2 regions of the Embleya sp. NPDC001921 genome follow, and region 2 is predicted to be linked to the other one. Evidence: riboswitches for the same ligand, from Rfam matches in the RefSeq annotation. Region 2 holds a riboswitch; the other holds the start of a gene.
What was found. Region 2 has a riboswitch for glycine ahead of gcvT (glycine cleavage system aminomethyltransferase GcvT). Riboswitches for the same ligand answer to the same signal wherever they lie in the genome.
Positions count from the first base shown of each region.

Region 1: it holds a riboswitch for glycine, as region 2 does, so the genes downstream of both, gcvP (aminomethyl-transferring glycine dehydrogenase) here and gcvT (glycine cleavage system aminomethyltransferase GcvT) in region 2, are expected to answer to the same signal.

Region 1 is NZ_JBSFEO010000002.1:282,723-297,552, forward strand. Features, by position in the region: gene ACWCPW_RS02995 (hypothetical protein) at 1-353, shown strand, start outside; gene ACWCPW_RS03000 (DUF5999 family protein) at 510-710, shown strand; gene ACWCPW_RS03005 (TetR/AcrR family transcriptional regulator) at 863-1,453, shown strand; gene gcvP (aminomethyl-transferring glycine dehydrogenase) at 1,494-4,412, opposite strand; glycine riboswitch at 4,474-4,610, opposite strand; glycine riboswitch at 4,613-4,709, opposite strand; gene ACWCPW_RS03015 (DUF4230 domain-containing protein) at 4,758-5,450, opposite strand; gene ACWCPW_RS03020 (DNA polymerase IV) at 5,506-6,855, opposite strand; gene ACWCPW_RS03025 (SanA/YdcF family protein) at 6,896-7,582, opposite strand; gene ACWCPW_RS03030 (MerR family transcriptional regulator) at 7,629-8,243, opposite strand; gene ACWCPW_RS03035 (bifunctional nuclease family protein) at 8,648-9,121, opposite strand; gene ftsR (transcriptional regulator FtsR) at 9,276-10,001, opposite strand; gene ACWCPW_RS03045 (FHA domain-containing protein) at 10,028-10,546, opposite strand; gene gcvH (glycine cleavage system protein GcvH) at 10,920-11,306, opposite strand; gene ACWCPW_RS03055 (DUF881 domain-containing protein) at 11,380-12,288, opposite strand; gene ACWCPW_RS03060 (small basic family protein) at 12,746-13,078, opposite strand; gene ACWCPW_RS03065 (DUF881 domain-containing protein) at 13,075-14,124, opposite strand; gene ACWCPW_RS03070 (sugar phosphate nucleotidyltransferase) at 14,272-14,830, opposite strand, start outside.
Region 2 is NZ_JBSFEO010000080.1:327-15,156, reverse strand. Features, by position in the region: gene ACWCPW_RS48485 (ABC transporter substrate-binding protein) at 1-1,314, opposite strand, end outside; gene ACWCPW_RS48480 (ABC transporter permease) at 1,352-2,347, opposite strand; gene ACWCPW_RS48475 (enhanced serine sensitivity protein SseB C-terminal domain-containing protein) at 2,656-3,384, opposite strand; gene ACWCPW_RS48470 (enhanced serine sensitivity protein SseB) at 3,440-4,156, opposite strand; gene ACWCPW_RS48465 (AAA family ATPase) at 4,186-4,917, opposite strand; glycine riboswitch at 5,108-5,201, shown strand; glycine riboswitch at 5,202-5,304, shown strand; gene gcvT (glycine cleavage system aminomethyltransferase GcvT) at 5,494-6,594, shown strand; gene gcvH (glycine cleavage system protein GcvH) at 6,685-7,059, shown strand; gene glyA (serine hydroxymethyltransferase) at 7,056-8,360, shown strand; gene ACWCPW_RS48445 (hypothetical protein) at 8,601-9,026, shown strand; gene ACWCPW_RS48440 (hypothetical protein) at 9,244-9,855, shown strand; gene ACWCPW_RS48435 (Uma2 family endonuclease) at 9,936-10,511, shown strand; gene ACWCPW_RS48430 (hypothetical protein) at 10,743-11,747, shown strand; gene ACWCPW_RS48425 (tyrosine-protein phosphatase) at 11,823-12,602, opposite strand; gene glgX (glycogen debranching protein GlgX) at 12,736-14,830, opposite strand, start outside.

The DNA.
Region 1 (14,830 bases), on a different contig from region 2:
CCGGCGACGTGGTCGTCGGCGGCATCGAGGTCCGCCCGGGTCCGTCCGGCCACGGCGTCGGCCGATTCGTCGAGGGCCCGTTCACCGTCGCCACCGCACCGGCCGCCGCGGCGGCCCGCGCGCTCCCGCAGACCCTGCTCCGCCGGGACGAGGCACGCCTGCTGAACGTGCCGGGGATGTACATGGTGGCGCTGTGGCTGGCGGACGAGGCGGGCGGTGTCGACCTGCTCATCCCGCTCGCGCCGGCGCCGTGCGGCGTGCAGGCGCTGCGCGGATACACCGCGGCCGAACTGGCCGAGGTGTTGGCCGCGCGCACCCGCCGGCCGGCCGCCGTGGGGGCTCCGGACAGCTGATCACACCCCGGAGTTCACACGTGTGGTCACATCTTGGACGCAGTCGGGTGAGAACCGCGAGAAGTCCTGCGCGAGGCGCTTTCGAGGCGGAGACTGTGAGCTGCCGGGCAAGGCTGCCCGACGCGCTCCGCGCAGAGACACCGAGAAGGTACGAGGATGTGCCAGCACCGACCGCATTGCCCGCCGGCGGACAGTCCCGATCGTGAGGCCGCCGCCGTTGTGGCCGCCCATTTCGAACAGGGATGGAGCCTGCTCTGCAACGGCGTCGTCCTGTTCGAGGACACGGGCGAACTGCTGCCGGACGGACGCACCATCGCCCCGCACCGACCCCCTGTGGGGTTGGTTTCGGCGGCCTGATCCGTTCGCACGGCCCTGACGAGCCGGAGGTCACCTCGGAGCGACCTCCGGCTCTGGTCTGCCCGGGGCCGGTCGGGCCGCCGTCCCGGTACAGTCCGAACGGCAGCACGCAGCGAAACGATGTCGGCGCGACGACTGGGAGTTCCATCCCCATGGGCACTGGCGGCACCCCTCGGCCCGGTCGCCCGCGTGATCCGCGTACCGACGAACTGATCCTGTCCGCGACCCGCGAGCTGATCGCCGAGCAGGGGTACAACCGGGTCAGCATCGACGCGGTCGCGCGCCGGGCCGGGGTCACCCGGCCGACCGTGTACCGCCGCTGGCCGTCCAAGGCGCACCTGGTGCACGAGGCGGTCTACCCGGCCCGGGAGATGAGCTTCCGGCCGTTGCCGCACGAGGACTTCGCGACCGGCGTGCTGCGCTTCGCCGAGGCCGCGCTGGAGTCCTTCCGGCGCCCGGAGACGGCGGGCGCGGTGCCGGGGCTGCTCGCCGAGTACCGCGACCAGCCCGAGCTCAAGGAACTGCTCGTGGCCCGGATGGACCCGGTCCGGGCGATCTTCCGGGCCTTCGTGGCGGACGCGATCGCGCGCGGCCAGGCCCGCCCGGACGTGGACGCCGATCTGCTCTTCGAGTCGCTCAGCGGCGCGCTGATGTTCGGCGTGCTGGGCAGCGACCTGGCCGCCAAGCCCGGGTTCGCCGCGTCCGTGGCCCACCTGCTGACCTACGGCGCGGCCCGCCCCTGATCGAAGCGCGTTCGATCGGGAGCGGGCCGCGCGGTCGAGGTCAGTTGTTGCCGTACGCCTCGATCGGCGGGCACGAGCAGACCAGGTTGCGGTCGCCCTGGGCGCCGTCGATCCGACGCACCGGCGGCCAGTACTTCTCGGCCGGCACCACACCGGCCGGGAAGACCGCCTCCTCGCGGGTGTAGGCGTGCGTCCACTCGCCCGCGAGCAACGCGGCGGTGTGCGGCGCGTTGCCGAGCGGGTTGTCCTCGGCGGGCAGCGCACCGGACGCGACCCGGTCGATCTCGCCCTTGATCGCGATCATCGCGTCGCAGAACCGGTCGATCTCCCGCAGGTTTTCGCTCTCGGTCGGCTCGATCATCAGCGTGCCGGGCACCGGGAAGGACATCGTCGGCGCGTGGAAGCCGTAGTCGATCAGCCGCTTGGCCACGTCGTCGACGCTGACGCCGGTGGCCTTGGTGATCCCCCGCACGTCGATGATGCACTCGTGCGCGACCAGGCCGTTCGGGCCGGTGTAGAGCACCGGGAAGTGCGGTGCGAGCCGCTTGGCGATGTAGTTGGCGCCCAGCACCGCGACCTGGGTGGCCTCCTTGAGGCCGTCGGGGCCCATCAGGCGCAGGTAGGTCCACGGGATCGGCAGGATCGCCGCCGAGCCCCACGGGGCGGCCGAGATCGGCCCCACGCCGGTCTCCGGGCCCGCGGTGGGCTGGAGCGGGTGGTTGGGCAGGTACGGCGCCAAGTGCGCGCGGACCGCGACCGGGCCCACGCCCGGACCGCCGCCGCCGTGCGGGATGCAGAAGGTCTTGTGCAGGTTCAGGTGCGACACGTCCGCCCCGATCGCGCCGCCCGGCTGGGCCAGCCCGACCAGCGCGTTCAGGTTCGCGCCGTCCACGTACACCTGGCCGCCGGCCTCGTGCACCGCCGCGCACACCTGCTCGATGCCCTCCTCGAACACGCCGTGCGTGGACGGGTAGGTCACCATCAGCACGGCGAGCGTGTCCCGGTGCCGCTCGATCTTGTCGTGCAGGTCGGCCAGGTCCACGTCGCCGTTCTCACCGGTCTTGACCACCACGACGCGCATGCCCGCCATCACCGCGCTGGCCGCGTTGGTGCCGTGCGCGGAGGAGGGGATCAGGCACACGTCGCGGGCGGTGTCGCCGTTGGCGTGGTGGTAGGCGCGGACCGCGAGCAGGCCCGCGAGTTCGCCCTGCGAACCGGCGTTGGGCTGGAGCGAGACCTTGGCGTAGCCGGTGATCCGGGCCAGCGAGTCGGCCAGCCCGTCGATCAGCTCCAGGTAGCCCGCGGCCTGGTCGACCGGCGCGAACGGGTGCAGGTTCGCGAACTCGGGCCAGGTGATCGGCTCCATCTCGACCGTGGCGTTGAGCTTCATCGTGCACGAGCCGAGCGGGATCATCCCCCGGTCCAGCGCGTAGTCCTTGTCCGCGAGCCGCTTGAGGTAGCGCAGCATGTCGGTCTCGGAGCGGTGCGTGTGGAAGACCGGGTGGGTCAGGAACTCGGTGTCGCGCAGCAGCGCCGTCGGCAGCGCGTCGGCGGTGTCCGCGTCCAGCGCGGCCACGTCGCCGGTGACCCCGAACGCGCCCCAGACCCCCTCGACATGCGCCCGCAGCGTGGTCTCGTCGCAGGTGATCGCGACGTGGTCGGCGTCCACCGGGCGCAGGTTGATCCCGGCGGCGCGGGCCGCGGCGAGCACGTCCCGCGCCCGGCCCGGCACCCGCGCGGTGATCGTGTCGAAGAAGTCGCCGTGCACGACCTCGACGCCGCCCGCGCGCAGCCCGGCCGCGAGCACGGTGGTGTACCGGTGGGTGCGGCGCGCGATCGAGGTGAGCCCGTCCGGCCCGTGGTAGACCGCGTACATGCCGGCCATCACGGCCAGCAGGACCTGCGCGGTGCAGATGTTGCTGGTCGCCTTCTCCCGGCGGATGTGCTGCTCGCGGGTCTGCAGCGCGAGTCGGTAGGCGGGCGCGCCGTCGGAGTCCACGGACACCCCGACCAACCGGCCCGGCATGCTGCGGGTGAGCTTCTCGCGGACCGCCAGGTAGCCCGCGTGCGGGCCGCCGAAGGCCATCGGCACGCCGAACCGCTGGCTGGTGCCGACCGCGATGTCGGCGCCCATCGCGCCGGGCGCGCGCAGCACGGTGAGCGCGAGCAGGTCGGCGGCGACCGCCACCAGCGCGCCGTGCGCGTGCGCGGCCTCGATCACCGGGGTCAGGTCGCGGACCCGGCCGTCGGCGCCGGGGTACTGCAGCAACACACCGAAGCAGCCGCCCTCGGGCAGCCCCTGTGCGGTGTCGGCGACCACGACCTCGATGCCCAGCGCCTCGGCGCGTGTACGCACCACCGCGATCGTCTGCGGCAGCGTGGCCGCGTCCACCACGAACACGTCGCTCGTGGCCCGCCCGGCCCGGCGGGCCAGGGTCATCGCCTCGGCGGCGGCGGTGGCCTCGTCCAGCAGCGAGGCGCCCGCCACGTCCAGGCCGGTCAGGTCGGTGACCACGGTCTGGAAGTTGAGCAGCGCCTCCAACCGGCCCTGCGAGATCTCCGGCTGGTAGGGCGTGTAGGCGGTGTACCAGGCCGGGTTCTCCAGCACGTTGCGGGTGATCACCGGCGGGGTGAAGGTGCCGTGGTAGCCGAGCCCGATCATCGAGGTCAGCACGCTGTTGCGGGAGGCCAGCTCGCGCAGCTCGGCGAGCACCTCGGCCTCGCTGCGCGCGGCGGGCAGTTCGAAGCCCTCCAGCGCGCGGATCGCGGCGGGCACCGCCGCGTCGGTCAGCTCGTCCAGGGATCCGTAGCCGATCGCGGCGAGCATCTTCGCCTGCTCGTCGGTGTCCGGACCGATGTGCCGGCCGGTGAACGGCGACGCGGCCTCCAGGCCGGTCAACGAGCCGGGGCCGGAGGGGAGTACGGCGTGAGCACGCGGGGCGGGGGTGCGCGGGGTCATCGCGAAAGGCCTCCTGGATCGCTCCTGGACGGACACGCGGGTCGCGCGTCCACCGGCCTCCCCCTCTGTCATCTGTACCTGAGAGCTTCACCGCGCCCGGAGTACCGGTCGGACCGGTTCCCACGGGCGCGATTTGCACCGTCGGCGAGGATCCGACCCGACTCGGCGAGCCACGCGCGGATCCTGCTTTCCAGAGTGCCCACGACCACGCGGTACGGGTGCCTGAGAGATTCCGGGGAGGAGTTGCTCCTTCGGCGCCTCGTGTGCACGACACGAGGACTCTCCCGCGCGAACGTAATGGGCGGCTACAACGGTATCAGCGTGACACCCACCAGGGGCTTCGCACTAGGCGTAGGTCACAGTGGTCGTGGTGTAACCCAGCGAGCGCATCATCCCCTGGAGCATGCCGGTGGTGTTCCGCTCCGCGCGCTCCACCAGTCCCGCGGTCTTCGCCGCGTCGTCGATCTTCTTGGTCGCCAGCACGTAGAGCTGCTGCTGATCGCCGGGATTGCTGGAGAAGAAGTCGCCGAAGCGGTCGAACAGGCCCTTGTCCTGGGCGATCACGTGGCTGTTCTTCTGGTCGAGCGCGGCGGGCGCGAGCCGCGCGTGCGGGAGCTTGATGGTCACGCTCTTGTTGTCCGGCGAGGTCTGGATCGCGTCCTGGCCGATCCCGCCGAACTCCACGAAACCACCCACCTGGCCGACGCCGACGAACAGCGTACGTTGGCCTCGGACCGCGTCCGGCAGGAACTTCGCGTCCTTCTCCAGGTCCACCACGACCTGGAAGGTGCCGCTGACCGCCTCGTAGCGGCTGAGATCCTGCACGGCCTTGAGCATCACCGGTCCGCTGTGGTCCTTGGTGGTCTCGCCGAACGGATTGAATTTGCCGGGCAGCAGGTTGACCAGGCCGACCAGCACCAGGGCCAGCACGATGAAGCCGACCAGGAGTGTGACCAGGAAGGCGGGCAGGCCGAGCCTGCGGCGAACCGATCGGAAGGCACCCTGCCCTCGCGCCGGCCGCTCTTTGACATCAGTCATTGTCGGGACACCCCCGAGGAGTCGTCTGCCCGGCGCCTGCCCCGGATCACCCGGGCTATCCCCCGTCGGCGGCGGGCAGCGGAATCGGCTCCCCCGGTCGCAGCGCGGGATCGGTGATCGCGAACGTGCGCACCCGGCCCGGTTTTCCGCCCGGTACCTCGAACCGCACGGTGACCCGCCCGACGCCGCTGCCCTGCACCCAGCCGGGCCCGAACTCCTCGTGCACCACGTCCTGGCCGGGCGACCAGGAGACCCGCTCCGGGGCGGCCTGTGCCGGCGCCTCCCGGTCGGCCTCCGCGTCCTCCTCGTGCGACTCGGCGGGTTCCGGTTCGGCCGTGCCGAACAGGTCCTGCTGGGCGAAGTCGGCCAGCCCGCCGACGCCCACCCCCAGCAGCCGCACGCCGCCCGTGACGTCCACCTGCGCGGCCAACCGGCGGATCGTCTCGCGCACCACCCCCGGGTCGTCGGTGGGCCCGCGCAGCGTCTCCGAGCGGGTCAGCGTGCTGAAGTCGTAGCGCCGCAGCTTGAGCACGATCGTGCGCCCGGAGCGTCCGGCGGCGCGCAACCGCTCCACGCACCGGATCGAGAGCCGGTCCAGTTCCCGGGTGATGCGCTCGCGGTCGACCAGGTCGGTGGGGAAGGTGTCCTCCACGGATACCGATTTCGCGTCCCGGTCGGCGACCACCGGACGCGCGTCCAGCCCGGTGGCGAGCACGTGCAGGCCGTGTCCGTGCGCCTGGCCGAGCAGCCGGACCAGTTCGCTCTCGTCGACGGCGGCCAGGTCGGCCACGGTGTCCAGGCCGGCCCGGCGCAGCACGTCGCCGGTGGCCGGGCCGACCCCGGGCAGCGCGCGCACCGGCAGCGGGTCGAGCATCGCCCGCTCGGTCCCGGGCGCGACCACGCACAGCCCGTCGGGCTTGTCCGCCTCGGAGGCGATCTTGGCCAGCAGCTTGGAGGTGGCCGCGCCGACCGAGCAGGTGAGCCCGGTGGCCGCGTGTATGTCCGCGCGCAGGCGCACCGCGATCTCGGTGACCCGCTCGGTGTCCAGGGTGCCGCCGTGCGGGCCCGCCTCCAGATCGACGAACGCCTCGTCCAGGCTGAGCGGCTCCACCAGGGGCGACAGGCGGTGCAGCAGTTCCATCACGGTGTCGCTGACCTGGCGATAGAGCGCGAAGCGCGGGCCGAGGAAGGCGGCGTTGGGGCAGCGCCGGCGGGCCTCGCCGATCGACATCGCCGAGCGCACACCGAACACCCGGGCCTCGTAGGAGGCGGTGGCCACCACGCCGCGCACGCCGATGCCGCCGACGATCACCGCCTTGCCGGCCAGACTGGGCTTCGCGACCTGCTCGACCGACGCGTAGAACGCGTCCATGTCGAGATGGAGGATGCCCGGGGCCTGTCTCACACCGGGCAATGATGACGCACGGGTGCGACAGAACGCGCGTTCAACCGCTCAGGGCGCGTCGGATCTCGTCGCTTTCCGGGCCCTTCACCCGCGGATCCGGCTTGAGCACGATCTGCCCGGTCGCCTTGATCGCGGCGAGCGTCTCGCGACCGGTTCCGTACACGGTGGGCCCGATGTGGCCCCACGCGAAGGACTCGTCCGGGACGCCGTACGCGGATATCCCGGCGGCCCGGCACAGGCCGAGCGCACGGCGCAGATGGAAGCTCTGCGTGACCACGATGACCCGGTCGATCCCGTAGACGCGCTTGGCGCGTATGCAGGACTCCCAGGTGGAGAATCCCGATTCGTCGGTCACGATCCGGTGTCGCGGGATTCCCCGGTCCGCGAGGTAGCGCCGCATCACCCTGGTCTCGTCGTAGCGGTTGCCTCCGCCGTCGCCGCTGACCAGGATCACCCGGGTCTTGCCGGCGCGGTACAACGCGAGCGCGACGTCGAGCCGGCGGGCCAGGAGATCGGACGGCCGGTCCCCGTGCACACCCGCGCCGAGCACCATGGTGACGTCCTCGTGCGGCACGTCGGCCACCGTGCGGACCCGGTTCCCGGCGTACAGATGCAGCCCCGTGATCGGGGCCAGCCCGGCCACCGTGAGCAGGACGGCGGCCTGATAGCCGCGCCGTTGGGCCCGCCGCGAGCGCGGCGGGGTCGGCCGACGAAGGATCACGTCCATGGGGACGTCCTGCCCGGCGAACCGGTTCCCACCCGCCCCGGGCGCCTCAGACCGCTTTGTCCCGGCGTCTGCGTGCCAGTTCGTCACCCGGATGGACCTGCGTGATCGGTTCCCCGGTGCCGGTGTGCTCGCCCTGGAGTTGCGCGAGCGAGCCCTCCACCTCGCGCCACACCGCCCCCACGGCGATCCCGAAGACCCCCTGACCACCCTGGACCAGGTCGATCACCTCGTCGTAGGACGTGCACTCGTACACGCTGGCACCGTCGCTCATCAGGGTCATCCCGGCCAGGTCGCCGATCCCGCGACCGCGCAGGTGGGCCACCGCGATCCGGATGTTCTGCAGCGAGACGCCGGTGTCCAGGAGCCGCTTGACGATCTTCAGCACCAGGATGTCGCGGAAGCCGTACAGCCGCTGTGTGCCCGAGCCGTGGGCCGGGCGGACCGTGGGCTCGACCAGGCCGGTGCGGGCCCAGTAGTCGAGTTGGCGATAGGTGATGCCGGCCGCCGCGCACGCCGTCGGGCCCCGGTAACCGACGTCCTCCGACGGGGTGCCGGGCGGCGTGACGTCCTGCCGCCGGGGGCCCGCACCGGGGTCGGTCGCCGGCAGAGGACGTGCCGTGCGGGCGCGTTCCGCCGCCGTGATGTCGCCGGTGCTGCTCACGCCGACCTCCCTTTCGTCTCCCCGCGCCCGAGTACGGCGCGGAGAGTCTCTTTCAGTCCCGGGCCGCAGGCGGCGAGGTGCAACGCGCAGGGGTCATCCCGGAACTGTCGATTTCGACGGTAGGCAGTCACCAACAGCGCGTCAACGACCGGGCCGTTCGGCACGCCGAGTGACGCTGCTCGCACGAGTGGTTTGAACCGGTTGCCCAGGGGTAGGTCTGGCCGCTTTGCCTCTGATCGAAGCGGATCGAGCCGGATCGAGCGTGATCGGCGGCGCGCCGGCGGGCCCGCGTGGGCGCCGACCGGTCCCGGACGCGAAAAAACCGCCGTCCGCTACCGCCTCGCCGGGAGCGGCGGGCGGGACGGTCGGCGGTTTCGGACGTGCACCCGGCCGCGGCGGGCCGACTATTGGCTCGTGGTGCCGAAGTCCTCGGGCGAGATGTCGTTCAGGAACTCCCTGAACTTCTCGATCTCGTCCTCCTGCTCGTTGGGGATCACGATGCCCGCCTCGTCCAGGACCGCGTCGCTGCCGACGATCGATGTCCCGGTTCGCAGCGCGAGCGCGATCGCGTCCGACGGACGCGCGCTGACCTCCACGCCGCCGGAGAAGACCAGCTCGGCGTAGAACACGCCCTCGCGCAGGTCGGTGATCCGGATCTGGGTCAATTCCTGGCCCAACGCCTCCAGCACGTCCCGGAAGAGATCGTGCGTCAGAGGACGCGCGGGTACCACGCCCTGTTGGGCGAACGCGATGGCCGTCGCCTCTACCGGGCCGATCCAGATGGGGAGATAACGATCGCCCCCCGTCTCCCGTAGGAGCACGATCGGCTGGTTAGAGGGCATCTCCACCCGGACGCCCACAACCTCTAGCTCGTTCACATCGCCACACTAGCGCGCTCGGCTGTCGGTCACCGATCCCCGGGGGCCGAATAGGTCGGGGATTCGTCGTTTTTTCTTCGTGGCCCTGTGTTCACGTCCCGGTCCGCCTCGCGGTCCGATCGGCGCCCGTCGGCGGCGGCGCGGGCGACGCGGGTCAGCGGCCCAGGCGGGGCGCGAGCGCGGTGGTGACCAGGACGGTGTGCAGGCGCGAGGTGAGCGCGAGCAGGTCGCGCACGGTCTCCTCGGCGCCCGCCTTCGCGCGGGCGCCCCTGCGGTGCAGGAGCGGCGCGACGATCTGTTCGACCAGGGCGGCCTCACGGTCCGCGGCGGCCTTGGTCTGCCGCAGGTGGCGCGGCTCCACGCCGTAGCGGCCCAGCGCGGCCACCAGTCGGGCCACCACCAGCGCGTCGCCGTCGTAGACCACCGCCTGCTCGCCGTCGCCGGCGGCGCCGGGTCGCGGACGATGCGGCTGGATCAGGCCGAATTCCTCCAGCCGGGCCAGGTCCGTGTCCTGGATGCCGGCCGCGGCGATCAGGCCCGGCCGGTCGAGCAGCACCGTGGTGCCCTCCCGACCGGCCGAGTCCGGATCGCCTTCGGTGTCCTGCGATCGTGGGGATTCGGCCGGGGTCGGGCCGGCCGGTTCGAGCCCGCGATCCATCGCGTCCAGTTGATCCTTGATCACCCGGAGCGGCAGGTAACGGTCGCGCTGCACACGCAGCACGTAGCGCAGTCGTTCGATGTCGGCGGGGCCGAACTTGCGGTAGCCCGACGGGCTCCGCTGCGGCTCGATGAGCCCTTCCGCCTCGAGGAACCGGATCTTGGAGATGCTGATGTCCGGGAACTCGGGACGCAGCAGGGTCAACACCCCGCCGATGCTCAAGGAGACCGATCCGGCCGCCGCCGGACTCACCCGATCTGCCCTTGGCGGCTGGGGAAGAAGACCAGTCGGTACTTGCCGATCTGTACCTCGTCGCCCGGCGCCAACGGAACCTCGTCGATCCGCTCGCGGCCCACGTAGGTGCCGTTCAGGCTGCCCACGTCGGCGACCGCGAAGCCCCCGGGCGTGCGGCGGAACTCGGCGTGCTTGCGCGAGACCGTGACGTCGTCGAGGAAGATGTCGCTCTGCGGATGCCGACCGGCCGTGGTGCGGTCCGAGTCGAGCAGGAAGCGGCTGCCGGAGTTGGGGCCCCGGCGCACCACGAGCAGCGCGGTTCCCGGCGGCAGCGCGTCCACCGCGGCCTGCGCCTCGGGGGTGAGGATCTCACGGGGCGCGGGTTCCGCGTCCAGCGCCTCGATGCCGCTGATCGAGATGGTCGAGGTCTGCTCGGACGCGCGCTCGGCGCCCGCGCCCAGCCGAGCGCCGCAGTTGGAGCAGAACCGGCCACCGGGCGGATTGTGATGCCCGCAGGCGCCGCACACCACCACGTCGGCCTCCTGACCCGTGCCGGTCGCACCTCGACCTTCGGTCGAGAGTTGCCCGAAACTTATGCGCGCCGTGTGTTCCTGGTCAACAGCGACATGCCCGGCGGTCGCGTCGGACTCGCCCAGGTGCGGAGCGGGTGCGGGGGGTGAGCCGGCGGACGCCCCGTACGGGGTGCCCGGGGGCATCGTCGGCGGGGCGGCCGGCGGGTTGCCGGACCTCCCCGCATCGGCAGCCGGCGCGTCGCCGGAGCGACGGGAACGACCGAACAATTTCGCGAACAACTTCACGGGCGAACCTCCCCGAGAGAACCTGGCCCGCCCGTGGGGCAGGAGGAGTGGGTCGTGGTGATGGACTGCCTACCGCTTCGCCGGGCCGTCAGGAGCCCAGGCTGTTCTGATAGGCGGCCGCGTCCAAGAGCGCGGCCGGTGCGGCGGGATCGTCGAGGCGTACCTCGAACATCCAACCGTCGCCGTAGGGATCGGAGTTGACCAACTCCGGTGCACCGTCGAGCACGTCGTTGACGGTGGTCACGACGCCGTCGAGCGGCGCGAAGAGGTCGCTGACACTCTTGGTCGATTCCAGTTCGCCGCAGGGCTGTCCGGCCACGACACGGGTGCCGATGGGCGGCAGCGTGACGTAGACGATGTCACCGAGCGCGTCCTGCGCGAATTCGGTGATGCCGATCCGCACCGTCCCGGAGATCTCTTCCATGACGCGCACCCATTCGTGCTCCGTCGTGTACGCGAGATCTGCGGGGTACATGCGGACAGCCTGCCCTTCTTGCCTGATGAGTGTGCACCGACGGCGACCGGCGGACTGATTCTGTCAGGTGTGCTCACCCGTTACCGGCGCCCGGTGCCGAGCGAGCGTAACCAGGCTTGTTCGCAGGCCGCAAGGCGTCGATCAGCACCTCCTGCGAGGGGGTGACAATGGCCCCCGCCTGCTTCTTCTCCAGGGTCTTGACGACACCCCCGGGGATGTTCAACGCGGGCTGGAGATCCTGCGGATTGCCGATCACCTTGAACACGTACGGCGGCAGCACCTTGGTACCGTCGATCACGATGTCGCCGGGCGGCGTGCCGTTGAACCAGGTGCCGGCCACCACGCGCACGTCGTTGATCTGGATCACCTCGGCGCCCGCCGCGCGCAGTTCCTGGAGCGTGTCCAGCAGCACGTCGCCGCTGACCGTGCGCTGCGGATCGGTGATGGTCAGGGTGATACCGGGTCCGCTGGCCTTGACGGTGCCCGCGAGCACGCCCAGGGCGTCCGCCTTGGCCGCGTTCTGCTCACGCGCCTCCTGGACCCGGTCGTTGCTGTTCTGGAGCTGTGTGCGGCTGTTCTCCAGGCGATGCTTCTCGTCCTCCAACCGCCGGGTACGCTCGCCGAGTTCGTCCAGCACACGGACCAGGTCCTCCTGTCGCGCACCACGCAGCGGATCGGACGCGGTGTTCGAGCGGACCTGGATGGCCAACCCCGCCCCGAGCGCGAACAGCAGTACCGCGCCCACGAGTTGGGCCCGACTCACGCGCGGCGGCCAGAACGCCTCGAGCAGCCTGCGGCGGCCCGGCTGATCGTCGACCGGCTCGTGCGGGTGCGGCTCGGAAACCGCGTTCGAATCCGTTTCCGGTCCGGGCGTGTCGCGCGCCACCGCGTGCGCTCCCGCGTGCGGCCGCGCGAGGGGGTCGCGCGGCCCGGACACCTCGCGCTCCCGGGCCTGTTCGGGCGAGGGCGCCGCGGGCACCAGGGGCGGCACGGACGCCCGCGCGGCCCGGGGCGTCTGCGGCACCTGTGCCGCCCGATGTGTCTGGGAGGCCTGGGAGGCTTGGGAGACCTGGGGCGCCTGGGGCGTTTGCCGTGTCTCCCGCGCCGATTCGCGGATCGGCGCGGTGATCGGCGGGATCTCCGAGGTCACCTCGGCGGCCTGCTCGCGGATCCGCTCCCGGATGTGCCGGCCCTCGTGATAGAGGTCGACCGGGCGCCGGGTCTCGACCGTGGGCTTGCGGGCGGCCGGCGCCTCCGGCTCCTGCTCCGCCTCGGGTTCCGGCTCGGGCTCGGGCACCGGCCCGGGCCCGGAAGCGGGCTCGGGCGCGGGCGCGGGCTCCGCGGCCGTGCGAGGGATGCCCAGGTCGCGGGGATCCTCGTCGTGGCGGGCGTGCCGCCCGCGCGTCTCGTCCGTTTCGTCGGCCATGTGTGACTCCCCGTCAGGCCCGGAAGACGTGCCGCCGGATGGCCGCCGCGTTGGAGAAGATCCGGATGCCGAGCACGACCACCACGCCGGTGGACAACTGCGCGCCGACGCCCAGCTTGTCGCCGAGGAAGACGATAAGCGCGGCGACGACCACGTTCGACAGGAACGAGACCACGAAGACCTTGTCGTCGAAGATGCCGTCGAGCAGTGCGCGCAGACCGCCGAAGACCGCGTCCAGCGCGGCCACCACCGCGATGGGCAGGTACGGCTCCAGCTCGTGCGGGATCACGGGTCGGGCGAGATACCCGACCACGACCCCGAGGACCAGGCCGAGGACCGCGATCACTGTTTACCCTTTCGTTCGGTCTGCTTCTGCGACGGTATCGACGAGCCGGTCGGCGGGGCCGAACCGCTCGGCGGTGCCGTGCTCCGGCCCGTGGCCGTCGCGGGCGGTGTGCCCGGGGTCTGCTTCGCGGGCGGGCTCGAGGGTGTACTCGGCGCCGTGCTCGCGGGCGGCGGGCCGCCGGGTACGTCCGCGTAGCGCAACGAGGTGCCCAGCGCGGCGGGCAGCTTGAGCTTCTTCTGTGCGCTCAGGTTGACCCGGATCCCGTAGTTCTCCTGGAGCTGGCGCAGATATCGCCCGTCCGCGCCGACCATGAACTCGACCTGCATCGGCTTGGCGTCACCGATCGCCAGGATCGTATACGGCGGCGCCAGCGGCCGGTTGTCGACCAGGATCGAGGCGCCCGCGGCGCGGATCGCGGACAGCGCGGTCAGCCGCTGGTTGTTGATCGAGATGGCCTCGGCGCCGGCCTTCCACAGGCCGTTGACCAGCCGTTGGAGGTCGCGGTCCAGGATCCGGCCGTTCGCCGCCGCCTCGGCCTGGCGCGGGTCGGTCGAGCCGTCGGTGTTGTCCGAGCCCTTGGCGTCGTCCGCGATCACCTTCAGGCCCGGCCCTTCGACCGGATCGGATCCGGTGAGCAGCGCGAGCAGTTCGACCCGGTCCTTGGCGCCCTTGGGCAGCGAGACCTCCTGGATCGCGTCCACCTCGGCGCGCAATCGCTCGACGGTGGCGGTGAGCGCGTCCACCTCGGCCTCGTCGGTGTGGATCCGGTCCACCAGTTGATGCCGCTCGCGCTCGGCCTGCGGGGCGGCGGCGTGCACCTTCATCGCGGCCACCATCAGGATCATCGCGATCAGCGCGACCCCGACCACGGCCAGCACCCGGGCCAGCGGGCCCTTGTTCATCCCGGTGTCGCCGCGTACCGCGCGCCGGGCGGTGGCCTCCGCGTAGCCCGCGTCCAGGCTGTTCGTCATCATGTCCACGAGCAGGGACATCGAGGCGTCCGGCCGCCTGAACCGGCTCGTGCCTGGTGTCTCCCGCGATGACATGCGCCCCATCGTTCCATGCCCGACGGAGTGCTCGATGCAGGGTCCGATACCGGGTCCGGCCGCGGATCGCGACAGGCGATCCACGGCCGGGGAAGACCCTACAAGACGGCTGCCCGCACCGCCGGAGTCGGCGGCCGGCAGGGGCCGTCAGTCGCCCGCGTGCTCCACGACCCGGCTCCACTCGTCCAGGAGTTCGTCCGCGGCGGTGTCGTCCGGGCCCTCGGCCCACACGTGGGTGACCGCCTCGGCCGGGTCCGGCAGCACCAGCGCCCAGCGCCCGTCGGCCTCCACCACGCGCACGCCGTCGGTGGTGTCGATCTCGCGGTCGCCCGCCGCCTCCACGACCCGGCGCATCACCATGCCCTTGGCCGCCCACGGCGTGGCCACGTCCCGCCGGCGCACGTGCGCGCGCGGGATCCGCGCGTCGATCTGACTCAGCGTCAACTGGGTGCGCGCGACCAGCCCGATCAGCCGGACGAACGCGGCCGTACCGTCGAAGACGGTGCTGAACTCGGGGACCACGAAGCCGCCGCGTCCGTCGCCGCCGAAGATCGTGTCGTCGGACATGGCCACCCGGGCCAGGTCGTCCGGCGACGTGGTGGTCCACTGCACCTGGACCCCGTGGTAGGCCGCGACCTGCTCGGCGATCCGGGTCGTGGTCACCGGCAGCGCGATCTTGCCGCCGCCGCGCTCGGCCGCGACGCAG
Region 2 (14,830 bases):
CACCGACGTGGCGCCCGCGACCTCCTTGGGCCGGTTGCTGCGCGCGGTGAGCACGGTGCTGAAGCCGTCCGGCTTGCCGCACTGCTTGAGCTCGTCCTTGGCCTTGGCCACGTCACCGGTGTGCTTGGCGCCGTTGGGGTACATGTCGGCGACCTTGGAACCGGCCAGCGTCGGCGGCATCAGGTTGGTCGCGATGTCCGCGCCGACCTCACCGCCGACCGCGCGCTGCATCTGCGCCTTGTTCACCGCGTACTGCACGGCCCGCCGGCAGTGCACGTTGTCGAAGGGCGGGGTCTTCGAGCTGATCGCCAGGTAGGCGAGCGCGCCGGAGACCGCGTCGTCCGAGTTCCCGGCCAGCTTCTGGTCGGTGAGGATCTTGTTCTGGGCGGCGGCCTGGACCCCGGTGCCGACCACGTCGAGCTGCGCCGTGTTGGCGAAGAGCCGGTTGTCGACGTCGTTCGCGTCCTGCTTCTCCAGGAGCTCGATCCGGTCCGGCAGCGCCTTGCGCAGCGGGTCGGTGCTCGGGTCCCAGTTCGGGTTGCGGACCAGGTTGACCGCCTTGCCGGGCTCGTACTGGCCGTCGACCATGTACGCGCCGGAGGCGAGGGGGTGCTTGACGTACTCCTTGCCGGTGTCCTTGGCGCGCGGCACCGGCGCGGTCTGCGGGAGCGCGGCGAGGTAGTTGAAGTCCGCGAACGGCTCCTTCATCTTGAAGATGATGGTGTAGTCGTCCGGCGTCTCGATCGCGTTCAGGCCCTGCTTGTCCGCGGAGTCCTTGTACGGGCCCTTGTAGGTGCCGTCCGGGTCCAGGTACTGGGTGAAGTACGCCGGGCCGTTGGGCAGGATCTCCTTGTCGAAGGTCCGCTCGACCGCGTACTTGACGTCCGCGGCCTTGACCTCGGTGCCGTCCTCGTACTTGACGCCCTTGCGCAGGTGGTACGTCCAGGTCTTGCCGCCGTCGTCGGTCTTGCCCACGTCGGTGGCAAGGTCCGGCGCGAACTCGTAGCTCGCGTTGCCCGGGGCGGGCTTGAAGGTCAGCAGCGGACGGGCCATCAGCCGGGAGAAGTTCCAGGCCGAGGCGTAGTACATGTCGCCCGGGTCGAGCGAGTCGAACTTGTCCGAACTGACCAGCTTGAGCGTGCCGCCCTTCTTGGTCGACTGGTTGACGACCTCGGTGATGGCCTTGTTGCTCGGCGAGTACTTCTTCTTCGAGCCGCCGCCACCACCGCCACACGCGGTTGCGGCCAACGCGGTGACCGCAACGATGCCGATCAGCGCCTGGGCCCTGCGCCTGCGAGTTACCGGGTGTTTCATCGCTGGTCGTGCCTCCTCGTGGGGACTTGCCGGATATTCAGCGGCTGCGTGGGTCCAGGGCGTCTCGAAGCCCGTCGCCGAGCAGGTTGAACGCGAGCACGGTGATGAAGATCGTGACTCCGGGGACGACCATGAACATCGGGGCGTCCTCGTACCGCGGGACGGCGCGCGCGAGCATGCCGCCCCACGAGGCGGTGGGTTCCTGTACGCCGACCCCGAGGAAAGAAAGGGCGGCCTCGAACAGGATGTTCGTGGGAATGAGCAGCGTGGCGTAGACCAGGATCGGGCCGACCAGGTTCGGCATCAGTTCCTTGAAGATGATGTGCCGGTCGGTGGCCCCGAGGCTGCGCGCCGCCTCGACGAACTCGCGTTCGCGCAGCGACAACGTCTGGCCGCGCACGATGCGGGCGATGTAGGGCCAGCTGAAGAACCCGATCACGAAGATCAGGACGGTGACCCGGAGCGTGTCGCCCTTGAGGCCGAACGCCTCGCCCTGGAGGCTGCTGCCGATCGCGATCGCGAACAGGAGCAGCGGGAAGGCCAGGAAGACGTCCATCGCGCGGCTGATCAGCGCGTCGACCCAGCCACCGAAGTAGCCCGCCGCGGTGCCCAGTACGACACCGAGCACCACGGACAGGAGCGTGGCCAGGAAGGCCACCAGCATCGAGATCCGGGCGCCGTAGACGATGCGCGAGAAGATGTCCCGGCCGTTGACCGGCTCCAGACCCAGTGGATGGTCCCAACTGGCGCCGCCGAAGCTGCCGTTGGGGATGTTCAGCACCGGGTCGAGCAGGTCGTCGTGGTACTCCGTGGGGTCTCCGCCGACGACCGAGGTGATCAAGGGTGCGAAGATCGCTACGAGTACCATGAAGACGATCACCACACCACCGGCCATCGCGACCTTGTCGCGACGGAATCGGGCCCACGCGATCTGGCCCAGGGAACGACCCTCGATGCGTACGCCGGAGGATTCGGCGATCGCTTCGGGGTGCGCCTCTCGGGCCACACCGGTGGTCTCGATCGGTGCCGTCATGGATCGACCCTCCCCGCTCACGGATGCGACGGCGGCTCGGGATCGCCGATCCCGTCGCCATACCCGGCATTGCGATCCCAATGATCTTCGGGATCTGTCGTCCGGGTGAGACTCCTCCGTGACGCGGGTCACCAACAGGGGTCGCGGAATACCTTTACTGAACCGTGATTACGTCGACACGATTCACCGGTTGATCCGCGTAGATCGGTCACGAAATCACAACAAGGCAGCGGTTGATGACGTGACGTCAGTTTTTTGGGGGCATCAGTGCCTGTTGCCCGCGATCGCCACTGTGTGCCGATCGTCGATCACCGCGTGTCGCGGGCGGCCTCGTCGAGCATGTCGATGCCGATGAAGGGGCGTGTGTGGTCGCGCATCCACGCGGCGACCGGGTCGAACGGGTCGTCCAACGCGACCGAGGACAACGTGAGTCCGGCCGGCGCCGCGGCCGAGGCGCGGGCCATCGCGTCCCGCATCCGCTGCATCGTCGCGGGCTGATCGTCCGTCAGGCGCAGCCCGATCACGAGGCGTTCGGGTCCGACCGCGGGTCGCACCCAGGCCCGATGGGCGGCTCGCACCACCTGGGTCTGGAACAGTTGGCCGCCCAGCAGCGCGTAGAACGCCGGGTCCCACAACGTGGGTTCGCCGACTTCCAGGGGGCCGGCCATCAACCGGTCCAGGCCGCCGACGATGCGTCGCAGGTCGAGATAGGGCACACCGACGCCGCCGCCCTGGGCGTGCGGATTCAGCCACAGGCCCCAGCGGTCGGTGTACAGCGAGGACGCGATCTCGGTGACCGGACAGACCTCGAACGAGCGGTCCCAGCCACTGAGACGCAGTTGTTCCTCGGACGTGAACGCCGGGGCGTAGCGCCACCCGGCCACGTCCATGTTCCCGTACTGCGCGTCCGGACTGCCCGGTTGCCCCTGCCACAACAACATCCACACGTGGGCGCCGGTGAGCGCTTCGAGCAACCGCTCGTAGGCGTCGTAACGCCCGGGTGCCACCTGGCTCAAGGCCTGCTCGACCTGGTTCACGACGTCCTCCCCGAATCCGAACCGATGTACCGATGTCGCGCTGTCCGACGCGGGCTCAGCGCTGGTCGACGCGCAGGTAGAACGGCTGGGTCCGCTCCAGCATCCAGTCCCCCACAGGATCCTGCGCCACGTCCAGGAGCACCACGTTCACCGGCCACGGACACGCGGCCCGGCCGAGCGCGCGCTCCAGGGCGCCGACCGCGGCCAGTCGGTCCTCCTCCTGCCAGCGGTCCAACTCGACGCCGATGAACAGGCACGGCGGGTCGTTCTCGATCACGCCCAGGCCGCGGCGGGCACTGAGCACGACCGGTACGTGGGTGAACTCGGCGGCGGCCGCGATCAGGAAGTCCATCGGCTCCTGGTCCGGCTCGTACAGCCGCACGCGGGCGCCGCGCGGGCCCGAGCCGGACGGTCGGGCCAGCTCCAGCACGCCGGGCGGCGGGATCGGGATGCCCACCTCGCCGCCGGGGTTGACCGCGATGCCCACGTGCGGCGGCATGCCGCGGGCGAACTCGCGCATCGGTGCGACGGTGCACGCCATCGGTCCGGCGACCCGCCGGAACTCCTCCTCCGAGGAGAACACCGGGACGTACGGCCGGCCGTCGATCTCGGTGGTGGGCAGGGTCAGTTCGCTGTCGCCCGGGTTGCCGCCCTCGGGCAGCGGCACCCATACGTCCGCCTCGGCCAGGGCCTCGAAGAGGGCCTCGGCCCGGGACGGATCACGCATCGCCGCGACGAGCGCGCTCTCCACGGGATTGGCCGGGAACGGCATGGTGGTGCTCCTCTGGTGTCCGCCGCAGTTTACTTCTCGCTCGATTGCCGTCGTCGGGACTGTCCCGGTACGGGTTCCGCGAACACGATCCGGCCCAGGTGCCCGGCGGCCGGTCGGTCGAGCAGCACGCACGAGGTGAAGCCGCCCGGAGCCGACGCCAGGGTGGGTCCCGCGTCCAGCCACGGCGTCAGCCTGGCGAGCAACTCGCGCCATTCGCGGTGGTGCCGGGCGAACACCGGTGTGGACACCCCGCGCCCGCGTTCGCGTTGGCCGGAAAGCGCCTGCTGGGCGGTCACGTCCAGGAGCAGCGCGTGCGCGGAGCTGCCGCGCCGACGGGCCGCGAGCACCAGCGCCCGGCGCAGGATCGGGTTGCGGCCGCTGTCGTGCACGACCACCGCGCCGGGGCCGCGCAGCGCCCGGGCGACCTCGCCGTAGTGGGAGAGCCGCACCAGCGGCCGGTAGACCCGGTAGGGGATTCGCCCCGCCCGTACCGCCCAGCGGGCCCGGACCAGGTCCGCGTCCAGGACGGCCACCCCGGCGCCGGGGGTGACCACGCGCGCGAGCAGCGTGCTCTTGCCGGCTCCCGGCAGGCCGGTGACCACGAGCACGCACGAGGCCGGGTAGACCAAGACGTCCACGACCCGGTCGCCGATCCCCTCCCCCGCCCGATCGCGCTCCTCCCGGAGGTCGTGCACGGACCGGGGGATCAACACGCCGCCCGTCGCGGCGCCGGTATGCGCCCCCGCCGAGTCCGTCTCCACGAGCCCTCCCTTGTGTCACAACCGTCATGCCCTGCGCATGGTGTCGCACCCATGGGTGCGCGCGCGTGCCGGTGATCCCTCGGACTCGGCCGGGCCCGGTCCCCGCGGGGTCCGGACTCGGCGGGTCCCGGTCCCGGCGGGGGATTGACGACACGCGCTAGCATGCCGGGCACAACCTCATAACGGCCGTCGACCCCACGCGGAAGAGTCCTCGCCCACGAGCGGGGCGCCGAAGGAGCAACTCCTCCCCGGAATCTCTCAGGCACCGATACCGCATGGGTCAGGCACTTCTGGAAAGCAACCACACCGCCGGTGTGGTTCACCCACGGTGCAAATCGCGAGTTCGACGCGATGAAGCTCTCAGGTTCCGATGACAGAAGGGGAGGGCACCCCACTTTTCGACCGACTTTGGTCGAAAAGGGCTGAAAGCCGTGGCAGGGAGCCCCCTTTGTTGTCGTATTCGCCGCAGTACCCGTCACCTTCCGCGCCGGCCGAGCGCGCGGCCGTTCGCCATGCCCGCGACCGGCCCGCGCCCTTGGCGTGTTCCCGCCGGCGCCCCCTCGAAGGAGCCTTCGCATGACCACCGACCGCCGGACCCCGCTCGACGCCGTGCACGACGCGCTCGGGGCCACGATGACCGACTTCGCCGGTTGGCGGATGCCGCTCCGGTACGGGAGCGAACGCGACGAGCACACCGCGGTGCGCACCACGGCCGGCCTGTTCGACCTCACCCACATGGGCGAGATCGAGGTCACCGGCCCGGACGCCGCCCGCGCGCTCGACCACGCCCTGGTCGGTTTCGTGTCGAAGATCGGGATCGACCGCGCCCGGTACACGATGATCTGCACCGAAGAGGGCGGCATCGTCGACGACCTGATCGTCTACCGGCTGGGCGACGAGCACTTCGTGGTCGTGGCCAACGCGTCCAACGCCGACGTGGTCGCGGGCAGCCTGGCGTACCGCTCGGAGAAGTTCGACGCCACCGTGCGCGACGCGTCCGAGGAGTACACGCTGCTCGCCGTGCAGGGCCCCGCGTCGACCGCGATCGTCGGTTCGCTCACCGACGCCGACCTGCCCGCGCTCAAGTACTACGCGATCCTGCGCACCGAGGTCGCGGGCGTGCCCGTCCTGCTCGCGCGCACCGGCTACACCGGCGAGGACGGCTTCGAGCTGTTCGCCGCGCCCGGCGACGCGGTCGCCCTGTGGGAGGCCCTGCTGACCGCCGGCACGCCGCACGGCCTGGTGCCGGCCGGCCTGTCCTGCCGCGACACGCTGCGCCTGGAGGCGGGCATGCCGCTGTACGGCCACGAGCTGACCCGGGACACCACGCCGTACGAGGCCAACCTGGGCCGGGTGGTCCGGCTGGACAAGCCCGAGGACTTCGTCGGGCGCGACGCGCTGGCCGCCGCGCAAGAGGACGTGCGCCGCACGCTGGTCGGGCTCACCTCGCCGGGCAAGCGGGTCCCGCGCGCGGGCTATCCGGTGGTGGACGCGGAGACCGGCGAGAAGGTCGGCGAGGTCACCTCCGGCGCACCCTCGCCCACGCTCGGCGTGCCGATCGCGATGGCGTACGTGAGCACGGACCGGGCCGAACCGGGCACGCGCCTGGCCGTGGACATCCGCGGCAGGGCCGAGCCGGTCGAGGTGGTCGCACTGCCGTTCTACAAGCGGGCCTGAGGCCGGGCTTCGGCCGGCTCCCGACACCCACAAACCATTACAAAACCGCCTGATGGATCGACCATCCGCATTCGAATGGAGAATGGACCCGTGCACGCACCCCAGCACCTGCGCTACAGCAAGGAACACGAGTGGCTCGACGAGGCGGCCTCCCCCGCCCTCGTCGGCATCACCCAGCACGCGGCCGACGAGCTCGGCGACGTGGTGTTCGTCCAGCTTCCCGAGGTCGGCCAAGCGGTCGTCGCCGGTGAGCCGTGTGGCGAGTTGGAGTCCACGAAGTCGGTCAGCGACATGTACGCGCCGGTCTCCGGCGAGGTCGTCGAGATCAACGACGCGGTCGCCGAGGACCCCGCCCTCGTGAACTCCGATCCCTTCGGGACGGGCTGGCTGTTCAAGGTGCGCATCGACGGCGAGGCCGAGGGCCTGCTGTCGGCCGACGAATACGCCGCGTTCTGCGGCGAATGATCGAGATCGACCCGATCGAGGAGCTGACAACCGTGACGATCCTGGACCGTCCGCTGAGCGAGGTGGACCCGCAGGTCGCCGCCGCCGTCACCGACGAGCTGCACCGCCAGCAGAACACTCTGGAGATGATCGCCTCCGAGAACTTCGCCCCCGTGGCGGTGTTGGAGGCGCAGGGTTCCGTCCTGACCAACAAGTACGCCGAGGGCTACCCCGGCCGGCGCTACTACGGCGGCTGCGAGCACGTCGACGTCGTCGAGCAGCTCGCCATCGACCGGGTCAAGGAGCTCTTCGGCGCCGAGGCCGCCAACGTGCAGCCGCACTCGGGCGCGTCCGCGAACGCCGCCGCGATGTTCGCGCTGCTCACCCCCGGCGACACGATCCTGGGCCTGGACCTGGCCCACGGCGGCCACCTCACCCACGGCATGCGGATCAACTTCTCCGGCAAGCTCTACAACGTGGTCGCCTACCACGTCGACGAGAAGGCCCACCGGGTCGACATGGAGGAGGTCGAGCGCCTGGCCAAGGAGCACCGGCCGAAGATGATCATCGCGGGCTGGTCGGCCTACCCGCGGCAGCTCGACTTCGCCGAGTTCCGCCGGATCGCCGACGAGGTCGGTGCCTACCTCATGGTGGACATGGCGCACTTCGCGGGCCTGGTCGCCGCGGGTCTGCACCCCAGCCCCGTGCCGTACGCGGACGTGGTCACCACCACGACGCACAAGACCCTGGGCGGCCCGCGCGGCGGCGTCATCCTGTCCAAGGCGGAGTACGCCAAGAAGATCAACTCGGCGGTCTTCCCCGGCCAGCAGGGCGGCCCCCTGGAGCACGTGATCGCGGCCAAGGCGGTGGCCTTCAAGGTCGCCGCGTCCGACGACTTCAAGGACCGCCAGCGGCGCACCCTGGAGGGCTCGGCCATCCTCGCCGAGCGGCTCACCCGCGCGGACGTCACCGACGCGGGCATCACCGTGCTCACCGGCGGCACCGACGTGCACCTGGTCCTGGTCGACCTGCGCGACTCGGAGCTCAACGGTCAGCAGGGCGAGGACCGGCTGCACGAGATCGGCATCACGGTCAACCGCAACGCGGTGCCGTTCGACCCGCGCCCGGCGATGGTCACCTCCGGTCTGCGGATCGGCACGCCGGCGCTGGCCACACGCGGCTTCGACAAGGCGGACTTCGAGGAGGTCTCGGACATCATCGCCGAGGCCCTCCTCCCCGGTTTCGACGACGCCCGCAAGGCGGCCCTGGCCACGCGCGTCACGGCCCTGGCGAAGAAGCACCCGCTGTACCCGAACCTCTGACCCACGACCTCACGGTGTCGGGTTCACGAGCACGGCCGCGGGGCCGGCGGGGCGATCCCCCGCCGGCCCCGCGGCCGTTCGCCCACCCGCTTCTCGCGTCCGGCTGCGCGGTTCCGGCCTCGGGTGGGCCGAACAGGTGACGGAACCGCATCAACTCGTGAGTGTGGCCGACGTGATCGGGTTCGGCGGGTTGGGATGGAGCCGCGGGGGTCCGCCACGACCCGATGAAGGTGCAGTCCCATGAACGACTCGCCGAACGGCTCACCGAACGACTCGTCCGACCCGACCGGCAATCCGTACGCTCCACGCCTGGTCGCCGCCGGCCAGACCTTCGACGTGATCGAGGTCGACGCGCGGCTGGGGCGCGAGGCGGTGAAGCAGTTGCGCGCGGCGGGGGTTCGGGTCGGCCCGGTGATCCACGACCGGCGCTGCGCCAAGATGGGATTCCTGGTCCCGGTCACCTCCCCGGCCCGCACGCGCCTGCGCGACCAGCGCGGCCCGAGCCGGCACGGCCTGGGCGCCTGGGTCACCTTCCCGCCCGCGCGCGGCGAGACCGGCCCGCTGGTCTGGTTCATCGCCCCGACCGAAAACCCGATCCCCACCCCGCTCGCCCCACTCGACTCCGCCATCACCCGCGCCGCCGCGACCCTGATCGACCACGGTTGACCACGGTTGACCCACCGCCCACCCTCGTCGGCCCCGGGCACGCCACCCGATGCGGCCCCGGGACACCGCCCCGCGCGCCCCACCCGACCCCGCCACCCCCCGCCCCGCCTCGACCCGCCCTGCCCCCGATCGACCGCGCCCGACCCACCGCCACCCTCGTCACGCCCCCGACCACGCCCATACGATGCGGGCTCCGGTCTGGTGATGGGGGCGACGGATGGGTGTGCTGAGACGCAAGGTCGGGGAGTTACGCGGCGAGGTGGTCGAGCACCTCTGGGTGCGGCGACGGATCCGGCAGTGGCTCTCGATCGGGTTCGTACTCGGGCTGTTGCTCGGCGCGGCGGCGGCCGCGGGCGCGGCCGCGTTGTACTGGCCGGAGCAGGACAAGCCGCTGAAGATGACGATGCGCGAGGGGGAGATACCGGTCAAGGCCCCGGCCGTGCTCAGCGGTCCGGCCGCGCTCACCGCACAGGGGCTCACCTGCGGCATCGAGTGGATCACCGGCACCCACGCCGAACACTTCGCCCAGGGCCGGCTGTGCCGGGTCAAGGTCTCCATCGCCAACAACTCGCTGGCCACGGTACGGATCGCCAACCTGGAGCAGCGCCTGGTCCTGCCCGACGGCACCGAACTGGCCATGGACCTCGAATCGATGGAGATCAAGCGCCAGCTCCGCGAGTTCACCCTCGGCGCCTCCGACACCCTGGTCGAAGACCTCTGGTTCGACCTCCCCGAGAACGTCACCCCCACGGCCATCCTCCTCCGCGCCAACCCCGAAACCCCCCAAGGCCGCGCCGAACTCCCACAAAAGGACTGGTCGAGGAAATAACGAGCCGCCTCCGGGACACGCCGAATCCGGACGTATCCGCCCCGTAGAATCAGACATGTCCGGTCCATCGAAGGAGAGCCGTGAGCCTTCCCGCATTCGATCGCGTGTGGACGCCCGAAGACGTTCTGGAGATCCACGCCGACGGTTGGCGTGTCGAATTGCTGGACGGTGCGCTCATGATGTCCCCGGCTCCCTCGCGCCGGCACCAAATGGTCTCCCGACGCCTGGCCATGCTGCTCGAGGCCGCCGCGCTCGATGCCCGAGTCGACTGCGTCGTGTACGAGAACATCAACGTGCGACGCGACAACGACTTCACTCAACCGGACGTCGTCGTGATCGACGGGGCCGCCGCCCGAGCGGGTGAGGAGTCCGGCGAGGACGACATCTGGCTCGACCCGGAGCACGTGCTGCTCGCGGTCGAGATCGTTTCGCCGGGGCAGGCGGGGCGAGACGGGGTGGACAAGCTCGAGAAGTACGCGTCGTGGGGGATCGAGTTCTACTGGGTCCTGGAACCGAACGACTCCGTACTGGAGGGCTTCGAACTGCGCGATGGCACGTACGCGTCGGTGACCCGGGTCGAGGGCGCACACGCGGCGACGCCTCCCGCACCGTTTTCGGTGACCGTCCGCCCCGACGAACTGCGCCGACTGCGCTGAGGCGCCCAGGTCCGGGCGACTCCCCCGGCGCGACGGGATCGGTGGGCAACTCCTCGGCGATGGGGTGGCGTTCGGCCCGATCCCGGTGCCGGCGGGTGCTTCGGTGAGTCAAAGCGGGTCGATCGTGGACGCGTTGCGGGTCGTGGTGCGGGCTTGAGGCGACGCCGACACCCCCTACCATCGGGCGTGTCGGCGCCTGTACGGGGGCGCGTCGTCGAGAAAGGCGCACTTGTGACGCAGTCCTTCCACCCGCCCGGATCCCCCGGAGTAGACCGGAAGCCGATGTTCGCCTTCGGCTGGATTCCGCTGCCCAAGCGGGTCGCCGAGCGCTACTTCGTGCCCGACTACCGGCTGATCGGGCGCGACGTGACCCTGGAGCGGGTGCGCGTGATCCGATCCTGGCTCGGCCTGGGCGTACTGGTATGGATCGCGGCCACCTACGGCGGTGGCGAGGACGCCGCCCAGGGCCTGATGACCAGCTTCATCGCGTCCGTGTTCGTCGCGATCATCGCGTGCCCGATCGCGGTGGCCATCATCGTCGCCCTGACCCGCTCGGACGTACGCACCGAGACGCGCAAGAGCCTGATGTTGCCGCTGCGTTCGCTCGGGCTGTTCGTGCTCGTCTCGGTGGCCACGCTCGGCGGCCTGACCGCGCTGGCGTACGGATCCAAGGAGGTCAACGCGGGGGCGAGCGTGGCCTCGTTCTTCCTCACCGCGCTCGGCCTGGCCGTGTCGCTGTGGGTGCTGCGCTTTTGGATACTCGCCGTCCGCGCGATCCCGCAACACCTGTTCCGGGCCGTGGACGGGCACCCGCTGCTGCCCGCGGTGATCGCACCCTGGCTGTCGTGGTGCGGCGCGCTGATCGACCTCGGCGACGACGGCGGCAAGGGCGCGCTGCCGGTCGGCGTGCGGCTGATCGGCACGCTCGGCGGCCCGGTCACCATCACCATCATGTCGCTGTGGGAGATCCGCCGGGTTCGCAGCCGCTACGGCGTCACCTTCCGCGGCGGACCGCACCCGACCCGCAGGCCCGATCCGATCATGCCGCCGATGCCGCCGTTCCCGAGCCAGGCCAACCCGTGGCAGCAGGCTCCGCAGCCGCAAGGTCTCTTCCAGCAGGGGCCGTTCCCGCCCACCCCGCCGCAGGGTCCCGACTCGCAACAACACCCGGCCTGGCGGCAGCAGCCCGGCTACCACCAGCCCCCGCCGCCCCCGTGGGGCCCGCCGCGCGGCTGACCCCGTCCGCCGGGGGTGGCCGCCGATCCGGTCCACCCCCGGGCGCGCCGGCGGACGCCCGGTCCGTCGACGACCTCAGTCCGTCGACAACCGCTCACGCAAGCGGGCGACCTGCGCGTCGGTCACGCCCAGCCCGTCCCGCACATAGCCCTCGACCGACCCGTACAGCTCCTCCGCCGTCGAGAACGCCGTGTTCAGGTAGTCCTCGTGCACGTCGAAGACCGGCTTGAGGTGCGCGGGATCGAAGCCGCGCTCGGCGATGTGCCGCAGGATCTCGCCGTTCTTGTCCCTGAGGTGCTCGGTGCTGGCCAGGTAGTCCTCGAGCACGGTCGCCCGGGGCACCCCGAGCAGGGTGAGCAGCACCGCCGAGGTCCACCCGGTGCGGTCCTTGCCCTGCGAGCAGTGGAACACCGTCGGCACGTCGACGGCCGCCATCCGCGCGAACACCTCGCGGTAGGCGGCCCGGGCGCCCTCGGTGGCCACGAACCGTCGGTACACCTCGCACATCAGCTCGCGCCCGGCGGTGCCGCCGAGCAGTTCGCCCGCGCGATCCGGGTCGGCGAACACCTCGCCGAACAGCTCGTCGTTCTGCCGTCCCATCACGTCCGCGATCAACAGCTCCGCGCCCTGCGGCACCCGGTCCGGCTCGCGGTCGCGCTCGGTGTCCGAACGCAGGTCGATCACCAGGCCGATGCCCAGCCGCAGCAGCGTCGCGGCGTCCGCGGCGTCCACCTCGCCGAGGCCGTCGGAGCGGTACACGAGACCCGTGCGCACCTTGCGGCCGTCCGCGGTGGCATGCCCACCCGCGTCACGGAAGTTCGGGGCGGTGACCAGGATCGGCGTCGGGGACGTCATGGTGCGCGGTCCTTCGCTTCGAGGAGATGCCGGGCGAGCAGATACCGGACGGGGCGGCTGCCGAGTGGGTACCACCACCCTACGTGAGCGTACGGCGGGTTCACCCGGGACCCGCGCCCATGCCCGCACCCCGCTATGTGGGTGCCCACACCGCGTGCTCGACCCGCAACAGCATGGCCGACCGCCCCGCCAGTCGCAGTCCGCCGCCACCCGCGACCGGCTCGCTGTACCGCGCCATCGGGTCGCCCTCCAGCGCCGTGTCCAGGACCACCTCGTAACTGTGCGCCCACGGCTCGTCCGGCAGCGTGAACCGCATCGGCTGCGAGGACGCGTGCAGGATGAACAGGAAGCTGTCGTCCACGATGCGTTCGCCGCGCGGTCCCCGGCGGTCGATGTCCAGGCCGGACAGGTACATGCCCAGCGTCGCGGTCGGCGCGAACCAGTCCTTGCGGGTCATCTCCCGCCCGCCGGGGGTGAACCAGGCGAGGTCGCGCAACCCGTCCGGGGCGACCGGGCGGCCCGAGTAGAACGCCCGCCGGCACAACACCGGATGCGCGCGCCGCAGGCGGATCAGCCGCGCGGTCAGGTCGAGCAGCGGGCGCCAATCCGGCGAGTCCAGCGCCGACCAGTCCAGCCAGGACAGCTCGTTGTCCTGACAGTAGGCGTTGTTGTTGCCCGCCTGGGTGCGGCCCATCTCGTCGCCCGAGGTGATCATCGGGACGCCGGTGGACAGCAGCAGGGTGGTCATCAGATTGCGGATCTGCCGCTTGCGCAGGGCCACCACGTTCGGGTCCGACGTCTCGCCCTCGTAGCCGTGGTTCCAGGACCGGTTGTTGTCGGTGCCGTCGCGGTTGTCCTCGCCGTTCGCCTCGTTGCGCTTGCGCTCGTAGGTGACCAGGTCGCGCATCGTGAAGCCGTCGTGCGCGGTGACGAAGTTGATCGAGGCGTACGGGTTGCGGCCGTCGCGCTGGTACAGGTCGGACGAGCCGGACAGCCGGTACGCCAGTCCGCGCACGTCCGGGCGGGCACCTCGCCAGAAATCCCGGACCGCGTCCCGGTACTGGTCGTTCCACTCGGTCCACAGCGGCGGGAACGCGCCCACCTGGTAGCCGCCCGCGCCCAGGTCCCACGGCTCGGCGATCAGCTTCACCCGGGACAACACCGGATCCTGGGAGATCACGGTCAGGAACGAGGACAGCCGGTCCACGTCGTGCGGCGAGCGGGCCAGGGCCGCGGCCAGGTCGAACCGGAAGCCGTCCACACCCATCTCGGTCACCCAGTAGCGCAGCGAGTCGGTGATCAACTGGAGCACGTGCGGCTGGACCACGTTGAGCGTGTTCCCGCACCCGGTGTAGTCGGTGTAGTGCCGCCCGCCGTCGGCCATCCGGTAGTAGCCGGCGTTGTCGATGCCGCGAAAGCACAGCGTGGGCCCGGCCGGGCCGCCCTCGCCGGTGTGGTTGTAGACCACGTCCAGGATTACTTCGAGCCCGGCCGCGTGCAGCGCGTGCACCATGTCCCGGAACTCGTGCACCTGGCCACCGCGCCCGCCCGCCGAACTGTAGCCGGCGTGCGGCGCGAAGAAGCCCACCGTGTTGTAGCCCCAGTGGTTGCTCCGCCCGCCGCGCAACAGGTGTTCCTCGGACACGAACTGATGCACCGGCAACAACTCGACGGCGGTCACCCCGAGCCGGACCAGGTGGTCGATCGCGGCCGGGTGGGCCAGGCCCGCGTAGGTGCCGCGCAGGTGGTCCGGGACGCGCGGGTGCCGCGCGGTGAAGCCCTTGACGTGCAGTTCGTAGATGACGCTCTCGGCCCACGGGATCTTCGGCCGGCGGTCCTGCGACCAGTCGGCGTCGTCCGCGACGACCACCGACTTGGGTACGTACGCGGCCGAGTCGCGATCGTCGCGCACCGTGTCGTCCCGGCCGCGCACGTGCCCGAACACCGCGTCGTGCAGCACGAAGTCGCCGTCCACGGCCCGCGCGTAGGGGTCCAGGAGCAGCTTGGCCGGATTCCACCGGGCGCCGCGGCCGGGCTCCCAGCGTCCGTGTACGCGGTAGCCGTAGCGCTGACCGGGCCGCACGCCGGGCACGTAGCCGTGCCACACCCGGAAGGTCTGCTCGCGCAGCGGCAGCCGGGTCTCGCGCGCCGTCCCGTCCGGGCCGTCCTCGAACAGGCACAGCTCGACCGCGTCGGCGTCGCCCGCCCACAGCGCGAAATTGGTGCCC